Regions from separate parts of the Lactobacillus sp. JM1 genome, predicted to be linked through region 2. Evidence: predicted binding sites of a transcription regulator. Region 2 holds the regulator's gene; each other region holds the start of a gene.
What was found. Region 2 encodes NrdR, which represses ribonucleotide reductase genes. Its sites were predicted from a motif close to ACACNATATATNGTGT; they were not measured.

Region 1 (3,289 bases), 490 kb from region 2:
ATTAAAGAAAGTAAAGATTATCGGTTTTGACGGCGCAAAGGCTTCAAAATACATGCCGACACCAATAGCTTCTATTAGACAACCGGTAGATGATATTGTGAAGTTTAGCGTGAAAGTGCTAATCAAGATGATACATAACGAACAAATACCGCTTAATTATAAAAAAATTTTACCAGTAAGTTATCAAGAAAAAGAAAAGGCTTTTTAGCATCTATATAATATAAAATAAAACTGCGATCCAATACGGATCGCAGTTTTTACTTTATTTAACTAAATTTGGTTTCCAATTTTTGTCAAGTTTGCCCATTTCTTTAAGCTTAGCAACGATTTGCTTTAAGACTTCTTGACGATCCTCTTCACTTGCCATGAAGTCAAATTTATCACCATCAATAGTCATCTTTGGTGAATAATCATACTTCTCATACCAAGGCTTGTAATAGCGAAGCAAACGCTTGTAGTAGTCTTCTAGAGTTGGGTCATAACTTAATTGCTCGTAGTTACGACCACGTTTTTGAATACGTTTAAGCATTGTGTCATATGATACATCAATATGAACAAGAAGATCTGGATTCTTCTTAGGCATCCGATCTAACTCACTCATCATATTGTGTAGAAGTTCGTAATAAGTATCTACTTCTTCTTTAGTAGCACGGCCAATATCGGCATTCATTTGAAAGAAAAGTGCATCTTCGTAAATAGAACGGTCGAGTACGTTATTATCATCAGTTAATGCTGACTTGATACTTTGGAAGCGAGTATTCAAGAAATAAACTTGCAATAAAAATGCGTACTTCTTAGGGTTTTCGTAGAATAATGGCAAAACAGGATTGTCATCTACACTTTCATAAAAGGGATTAGTGCCCAAATACTTAGATAGAATACCTGTTAGACTGGATTTTCCGGCTCCAATGGGCCCACTTAATACAATAACTGTCATCACGTTCCTTCTATTCGTTAGCTAGTTTAGATTACCTAGATCAGTAAGCTTTTGATCAATTGTGTTGATAACTTCTTTTCGTGCATCTTCGTCTGCAACAAAGTCATATTTATCGCCATCAATCATCATCTTAGGGGATGCATTATATTTTTCATACCAAGGCTCGTAATAAGACAAAAGTCGAGCATAGTAGTCTTTTAAGCCTGGATCAGTTGATAATTGTTCAAATGTACGACCGCGCTTTTGAATGCGGTGAAGCATGGTATCAAGAGATACATGAATATAAATTAACAAATCAGGTTTCTTACTTGGGTTGCCTGGAGCTTGTTCCATCATATTCTCAAGTAAACTATCGTAGATCTTGAATTCAGTAGGGTCTGCGATTCCACTATCGACATTCATTTTGAAAAATAAGGCATCTTCATAAATTGAACGATCAGACACACTGTTATGATCGCGAATAGCTTGGTTAATTTGTGCCAAGCGGTGGTTTAGAAGATAGGTATTTAAGAGAAAAGTGTAATGTGCCATGTCTTTATAATAAAGTGGCAAAATTGGATTATTATCTACACCTTCATAAAATGCTTGGGTGCCTAAATGCTCTGCAAGAAGACTGGTTAAACTGGATTTTCCGGCTCCAATAGGCCCGCTCAATACAATAACTGTCATCACGTTCTTTCTACAAGATATAGTTTGCTTTAATAGTGTAATTCAATATCTGGTATGAAAACAAGTGGTTTTTTAATTTGCTATAAAAGAAAAAAGTCAAGAGAACACATCAAAAAAATACAAAAAGAAAAGACGAACTAATCTAAAAAGATTAATTCGCCAAAGTAAACAGTCTTAAATGAGGATTATTTTCTGTATTTTGGATCAAGCTTTGCTGCAGCTACTTCATCACAAATAACTGTTACATCTGGGTGATCTTGCAAAATGGATGCAGGAACTTCTTCAGTAACTGGACCTTCAACTAATGCTTTAACTGCATCTTGCTTTGATTCGCCAAAGGCTAGTAAAACAATCTTCTTACTTTGCATAATTGACTTAATTCCCATACAAATAGCTTGGCGAGGAACTTCGTCTTCATTGTCAAAGAAGCGTGAATTTGCCTTAATAGTACTTTCAGTTAATTGAACTTTGTGAGTTAAGCTGTCAAATGGAGTACCTGGTTCGTTAAAGGCAATGTGTCCGTTTCTACCAATACCTAAAATTTGGATGTCAATTGGGTTAGCAGCAATAATGTCGTTATAACGGTCAACTTCTTCATCGATATCTTTTGCCATTCCATTTGGAATATATGAATGCTTGAAAGGCTTCTTATCGAATAAGTGTTTTTGCATGAAGTAGTGGTAGCTTTGATCATTATCTGGTTTTAAGCCATAGTATTCATCTAAGTTAATACTTGTCATGTCAGAGAAGTCTAAGTCGCTGTCGCACATATCGTCATACATTGGAATTGGGGAAGAGCCAGTTGCAAGGCCTAAAACTTTGTCGCCGTTTTCCATTCCCTTTTTAATAATTTCAAATGCCTTAGTGCCGCCTTCAATATTATCTTTAGTTACGATGATTTTCATAATTATGTGTACCTCCTCATTCATTGGTCTAGTCCATTATAAAATATAAAATTGGTCTAGTCAACTTAAACCGCTAACATTTTTAAATTTGTTTTTTTCTGCGGTAAAATTTAGGTGAGGTGAGAAGAGATGGAGAAGAGTTTTCAAGAAAATAACTTGTCAGGCTTAGGCATGGGAACTTGGGGAATTAGCGAAGACGCTTCTAAGAAAAAAGACGAAATAGCTGCACTTCGCTATGGTTTAGATAATGGAATTAAAGTAATTGATACTGCAGAAATGTATGGTGAAGGAAAAAGTGAAAAATTAATTGGCGAAGCAATTCAAGGTTATGATCGCAGTCAAATCTTTTTGATCTCAAAATTTTATCCGTATCATGCTTCTCCAGAATTAGAACGTCAGAGCTTAGAAAATAGCTTAAAACGACTAAAAACTGATTATTTAGACTTGTATTTGCTTCATTGGCGTGGCGATAAGCGTTTATCTGAAACAGTACGCGGACTAAAAGAATTACAAAATGAAGGCTTAATTCGCCACTGGGGTGTATCTAACTTTGATGTAGCTGACCTAGAAGAATTGTTTAGTGTCCCAGGCGGCAAGGATTGTTTTGCCAATGAAGATTTGTATAATCTTTCTGAACGCGGGGTAGAATATGATGTTTTACCTTGGCAAAAAAAGCATGGCGTTGGTTTTATTGGGTATTCTCCATTTAACTCAGGTAAGGGCGATTCGATTAGGATTACTAATAATCTTAAAATAGTAGCTCGTGCGCACAATGTAA
Region 2 (3,289 bases):
TTCTTATTTTGATGCTGTTTTTCATACTTCGACCAATCAGTTGTCTTACGAATATTCTTTTTGGGAGCACGATAATATTGATGACTACGTTTATTCTTTCGTTCCTTAAGATATGCGATAGCTTCAGTTGGCGTGGTTATTCCTTGCTGAAGCCAATCATTAGCAATTCGATCAGCTAAATTATTAGTCAACACAGCATCATATTCAAAACAAGTATGAACAATCAAATTAATTAAAGGTGGTGTTAACCCCATTTGATCTTGCAAACGAAAGATAACTTTCTTTTCATTTGCAGTTACATAGCCACCTTTTTTCTCTTTTAATTCGTATAAATAATCAGTTGGCACCTTACTATCTACTTCACGAATTAGATCTGCATCAGCTTTTGATAATTTTTTAATTGCATGATCAGCATCTTTAGGAGTTTGACGTAACTGCTTTTTAACCATTTCTTTATTGCGATTAAGTCCAAAGTTTTCATTAACTGCATTTTGAATTGCATACATATTGAGTTTATCTGCCCCAGCTGACATCGTAATCAGCGCAGTTTCGACAAATTCTTGCTCAGTTAAATGGTAAAAATCAATAATCTGTTTAATTTCTACCTGGTGCTTTAAAACTTCTTCTTTCTTAATATGATAGCTCTCAAACAAATCAACCAAAAAGCTCCAGTCAACTTTTACCGGCTCATTACCTAACTTAATTTCACCTTTGGCATCCTTAGGAACTTCACCAGCCGCTTCTTTAACTTCAACTGGTGCATCAATCGCATTTTCAGCACTCAAGTGAAAAACATCAAAAAAGCCACTAGTAACTTCCTTAGCATCTTTTAAACCGACAAAAGTTCGCGGAGTAAATTTTTTTACCAAACGATCAAAAGCTACATTTCCTACTCGTTCAAGCAACAAACTTGAAAGTAAAAAGGTGTGAAAGAACTCACCTGCTGAAGGAACTTTTTCTACTTCAAAAATCAAAACCTCGCCTAAAACAGGATTTGAACCTAAAAATGTCTTAATTAAGCCTGTTGCCTCTAAATGATGCAAAGTTTTAAATAAGTCCTCTAATTTTAAGTTAGTTTGATCTTGAAGTTGATATAAAGTTTTATAATCTTTGGCAAAAGGTACTTCATCAAATTCTTTTGTCAATGTTATATATAATCCTACTCCACGAATACCCACAAGAGGCTCAAAAAGAGTAGTTAAAACTTTTATATTTTCTTCACTAACAGCTACTTGATTAGCCACATAAAAAGGCTGCTTAGGGTCAGCACTTTCAAACACAGGCTACCTACTCCTTATCATGTTTAGCCATCATATCTTCCATGGCTTCCATAAATCCTGAAACATCTTTAAATTGGCGATAAATACTTGCAAATCGAATGTAAGCTACATCATCTAAATTAGCCAATTCCTTCATCACCAAATTGCCAATGTCTTTAGATGAAATTTCATTAAGACCTTGCTTTCTAATTTCATTTTCTACATGATCTACTAAAGTATCTAGTTGTTCGCTTGAAATTGGTCTCTTTTGCGCAGCCATCATTACGCCATGCAAAATTTTATCGCGGTTAAAGGCCTCACGAGTCCCATCATTTTTGATTACCAATAGAGGCGAGCGCTCTACTCTTTCAAAAGTAGTAAAGCGAAAACCACAATTTTCACATTCTCTGCGTCGTCTAATTGCTCTATTTTCATCGCTTGGACGAGAATCAATTACTCTTGAAGCATTCTTGTGGCAATTTGGACATTCCATCTTCTCTACCTGCCTATCTTTTGTAATAAATCAGATAATCTTTTCTCTAAGTTATCTATTGTACCAGTATTAGCTACTACATAGGTAGCTCTTTTTTCTTTTTCACTTAGTGGCATTTGATTATTTATTCTAACCAAAGCTTCTTCTCTAGTGAAATTATTTCGTTTCATCAGACGTTTAACCTGCAGTTTTGGTGAAATAGAAATAACCAAAACGCCATCGCATAAGCTTTCAAAACCAGATTCAAATAGTAAAGGCACATCAACTACAACTAATTTTTCTTGATTTAAACGGTATCGCTCCATTTGTTGTTTAATTTTCTGATGAACAAGTGGATGAGTTATCTCATTTAATTTTTTCAGCTTAGTTTTATCATTAAAAACTATTCCACCTAATTTATGACGATTAATTGTTTGATCATCATTAAGAATATTGCTGCCAAAATAATTAACTATTGCCTGATAACCCTTTTGGCCTACTTCCATTATCTGATGAGCAATCAAATCGGAGTCAATAATCGGAATATTTTGCTTTTCAAAAAATTCATCAGCTGTACTTTTACCACTGGCTATTCCGCCAGTTAATCCTAAAAAATATGTCATTTATATAGTACCTGACAATGCGGACAGAAAGTAGTTCCGCGTCCATTTACTTTGATCTTCTCTAAAATAGTGCCGCACTTACTACACTCTTCACCAGCATGTCCATAAACCTGCAGCATCTTTTGATAACCACCAATTTGGCCATTAGCATCTAAATAAGTATGAACAGTAGTTCCGCGTTCCTTAGTTGCTATAGCGATAGTATGGTTGATATTTTGATATAAATTCTTCACCTTATCAGCAGGAATGGCTTGAGCGCTACTTAGGGGATGAATTTTACTCTTCCAGAGTACTTCATCTACATAAATATTTCCTAAACCACACACAATTGTCTGATCCAATAAAGTGTTCTTTATATTCTTTTTCTTCCGGCTCAAAGCATTAATGAAATAGGTTAAGTTAAATTCAGCAGTACTAGGTTCAGGTCCAAGATGCCGAATTCCAGTCGTCTTTCTTTCAGTTCCTGTTTCAACTAAATGCATCCTACCGAATTTGCGCACATCATCATAACGTAAGGCAGTCCCATCAGTAAAAATAAATTCTACATGTTCATGCTTTCCCTTAGGTGTATCAGGACTAACTAAATGATATTTTCCTTCCATGCGCAAATGCGAAACCATTGTTAAGTCGCCATTGAACCTAAAGAGTAAATACTTGCCATAACGATCAATTTTCAAAATCGTTTTATTTGTCAATTTTTTAATAAATTCAGCTGGATCGTTAACTATAATTTTAGGATACCAAATATTTATTTTAGCAATTGTTTTTCCCTTTACTAAGGGGGTTAAAGTCCGTCTAACTGTCTCAACTTCTGGCATCTCTGGCATTAAATCACCTACTTTTTACTTAGCGTCATACCAATTATGACCCCAGTTAGAGTCAGCTATCAGTGGAACATCTAGTGTTACAGCTGACTGCATAACTTCTGGCACAAT
Region 3 (3,289 bases), 240 kb from region 2:
TCGGATTATTTGGATCATCAACTAATTTTTGCCCAGTTTCCTTTAAATAATATTCCACAAGTGGATAAATATCTTGAATACTCTCATTAATTCCTGAAAATTGATGATTTTTATCAAAAACAGCACGATAACTATCCACCATAAACCTCTTTTGAGTATTAGTCTGGTCCGCAAAGCGGAATTCTTTTTCCCGACCTGTGCTTAATTTGTGGAAGACTTCCTCTAACTGTTTCTTTTCTTGCTCTGTTTTACCCAACGAAATAATATTTTCTCCAAGCTCTGGTGGATTATAGTTCATTCCCGGCAATTGTTTATAATATGTAAATTTTCCCAATTTATTAAAAGCAAGCAAGTTACTAGGAAAAGATGATAAATAATTATTTAAATCTGATACTCTCATTAAGCCCGTATTTAGCTTTACATAGTCATCATTATTTGCTGCATTTGCCAATTTCTTTTTCCACTTTTCATTCATCTATTTATACCTCACAAACAAAAAAGCATGCCGAAACTCGACATGCTCATTTTAACTTATTTCGATTTTTATTAGTCTTTAATAGCTTTTAATCCTTCACGCTTTCTTCCCATATTAAACCAAGGGGAAACAGTAAAGGCCAAAACGTCATTAACAACATAAATTAAGGAGTTAACTGCCATTGCTAAAGTTGCATCTCCTTGTGCGTAAGTTACACCCCAAAGAATTAATTGAAAAATTCCACTAGCAGTCCACCAGAAGTATTGGTTGTTGTAGCGTAAGAAACACATAATTCCAGCAGTTAATGAAATAGCGAAACTAATTGCATCAATCCAAGGACGTGGATCGTTAGTAAATTTACCAATTAAGTAACCTGATACTGCATACACAATTAAGGTACCAACAATTGCAATAATCCATTCTTTAGCACCAAATTTACGTAAATGGTTCTTAGTATCATCATTCCAAGATCTAACTGAAATAATAACTGGTAAGTCTAAAGTTAAAATATAAGCAATTTGCTCAAAAATCGATAAGTAATTTTTAGCAGCTAAACCTGCATAAATAAAACAAGCTGCCGAAATCAAACCAAGCCAACCATTAATTGCCTTAGTAGCATTGATTGCTAACACACATAATGTTCCAAGTAGAGTACCAATGAAAGTAATTAGTGTTAAAGTAGTAATTTTGTTTTGAATCAAAATAGCCAATTGAAACCCAAAGGCAAAGAACCAAAGCATATAGTTTTGTACTGGCCAGCCATGTAATTGCTTAAATAGCCAAACAAAGTAATTATCCTTTCTTTCCTTATGATCTTCTTGTAATGATGTTGAATTATCCATCCATTAACTCCTCTTTCTCTATATTAGGTCACACCATATATTGTGCCTTATCCGCCTTTTACTCAAAAAAGCATCTGTATCTAGTATAGTAGTCAAAAAATTCAAAACAAGAGTTTACATCTTTAGGTAAATATGCGGTAGGCGTTCCTTCCAGTTAAATAAAGCGTTTTCTTTTCTTAGTCATTAGGATTTTCGAATAATTTAATATTTTTTTGACCTTTCAGCTTGCATCATCAGCATAACTTTACGTTCCAATTTATTTTTTTGATACCTCTTTTAATAACGTTTTTTAATTAGGTGCTTATTTTATTATGGTATAAAATTTATAGTCTTTGCCTTTTAAAGCTATTAATAGCAACTTTTTATCAAAAATAATATGAATATTCAGATTAATCAATCTTTTTTGATTTCATTATTTAAAGTTGAGTTATAATAACTTGTTGGAAAACAAAATTGTTATTTTATATATAAAATGATTGTAATCGAGGAAAAAGAAATGTCACATAAGAATGATTTATCTTTTATTGCTAAGCTTAATGGGAAAGAAAAGTTTAGCCTTAGAAAACTTTCAGTTGGATTAGTTACTGTTGCATTAGGTACAACATTCTTTTTAGAAAGTTCTAATACCGCGCATGCTGCTGAAGTAGACACTACAAATCAAAATGTTACTAGCCAAGAAAGTACTTCCGATTCTCTCAAATCGCGCACTTTAAATATTCAAAAAACTAAAGCTACAGAAGATTCCACAACTAGCACTAAACCTGTTCAAAATAATGAACAAACTTCTGTAAATCAAACTAGTAAAAATAGTGGAACTACTGTTAGGCAAGAAACTAACTTATTAGCTACTAAGTCAGAAAAAGCAAACACTACACAAGCATCAGCTCAAGCAATTAATTTTGAAGAAAAAATTCAAACTACCACTGATCAGAATCAATCTACAGCTGTAAGTATTACAGGTGATGACGCTAATAAGTCAATAATGGCTAATGTTACTCAAGGAACAATTAGAGTTCATATTAATCAAAATAAAGAGAACCCCATTACTATTAATAATGGACAAAAAATCACAGTTTCAATCGCTGCCACTAATAACTTGTTACGCTTTAGTACTCCTCCTTCTAAGATTAACGACTTTGAGATAAGCACATCACAAACAAATACCAATAAAATCTTTACTTTTACTTATACTGGTAGTGATGATGGGATTCTATCAAATTTTAATCCAACCTTTTATTTTACAGCTGATAATGACGCAACTAAGCAATATAAGGACATTCACGGTACTTACCCAGACTTCAATTTACCTGTTACCGTAACTTTATTTAATAACCAAAAATTTACTCAAAACTTACCAATCAAGATTACTCCATATAAAGATTTAGTTGTAACCAAAGAAATTCTTCACGGTTTTGTTATGGGACCAAAATTAATTGGAACCCCTGGGCAAGACGGTTATCCTGGTAATAATGGTTCTTATACCGAAAATGGTGCAACTTATTATGGACCAGAACCAAGTGCTGCGGCAGATGTTCCTGCTGATAAACAGAAATCTGCTCGGCTAATGCAATACGCACTTGAGTGGAATTATGGTTCTGCTAAAGATCCAAGTTTAAATCCATTAATGAATGTTTTAGCTAACATAAAATTTAATAATGGGCAAGAAATTCTTCCATCTACTATTAAGGCTTTCAAGATTCCAGCAGATATGGAAGTCGTTGATTCTGAGGGTCAAAGAGTACCAATTAATAAGTACTATGGTAACCTTGCAACTCTTCCTGAAGACACCAACTTTGAAAAATTTTTAAGAGACTCAATTTCTAGCGACAAAAAACAAATTACTATTGATCAAAAAGGCAATTTTACAGTTAACGGCGTAGATTATTCTACAATGGGGCCTTACTTTATTCAGTTAGATACCCTATTAAACCCTAACGCTATTGACAATTGGGCAAGTAATCCAGATTCCGGT

Region 1: F3I00_RS09895 (deoxynucleoside kinase) is a predicted target of NrdR. The motif match lies at 1,617-1,632, and genes of this name have one in related genera.
Region 3: pnuC (nicotinamide riboside transporter PnuC) is a predicted target of NrdR. The motif match lies at 1,348-1,363, and genes of this name have one in related genera.

What each region holds. Positions count from the first base shown of each region.
Region 1 is NZ_CP044412.1:1,940,544-1,943,832, reverse strand. It holds gene F3I00_RS09905 (LacI family DNA-binding transcriptional regulator) at 1-208, shown strand, start outside; gene F3I00_RS09900 (deoxynucleoside kinase) at 263-937, opposite strand; gene F3I00_RS09895 (deoxynucleoside kinase) at 959-1,609, opposite strand; gene nagB (glucosamine-6-phosphate deaminase) at 1,792-2,511, opposite strand; gene F3I00_RS09885 (aldo/keto reductase) at 2,641-3,289, shown strand, end outside.
Region 2 is NZ_CP044412.1:1,447,309-1,450,597, forward strand. It holds gene F3I00_RS07410 (DnaD domain protein) at 1-1,280, opposite strand, end outside; gene nrdR (transcriptional regulator NrdR) at 1,288-1,752, opposite strand; gene coaE (dephospho-CoA kinase) at 1,758-2,354, opposite strand; gene mutM (bifunctional DNA-formamidopyrimidine glycosylase/DNA-(apurinic or apyrimidinic site) lyase) at 2,351-3,181, opposite strand; gene polA (DNA polymerase I) at 3,197-3,289, opposite strand, start outside.
Region 3 is NZ_CP044412.1:1,685,771-1,689,059, forward strand. It holds gene F3I00_RS08775 (PAS domain-containing protein) at 1-475, opposite strand, end outside; gene pnuC (nicotinamide riboside transporter PnuC) at 547-1,317, opposite strand; gene F3I00_RS08785 (YSIRK-type signal peptide-containing protein) at 1,790-3,289, shown strand, end outside.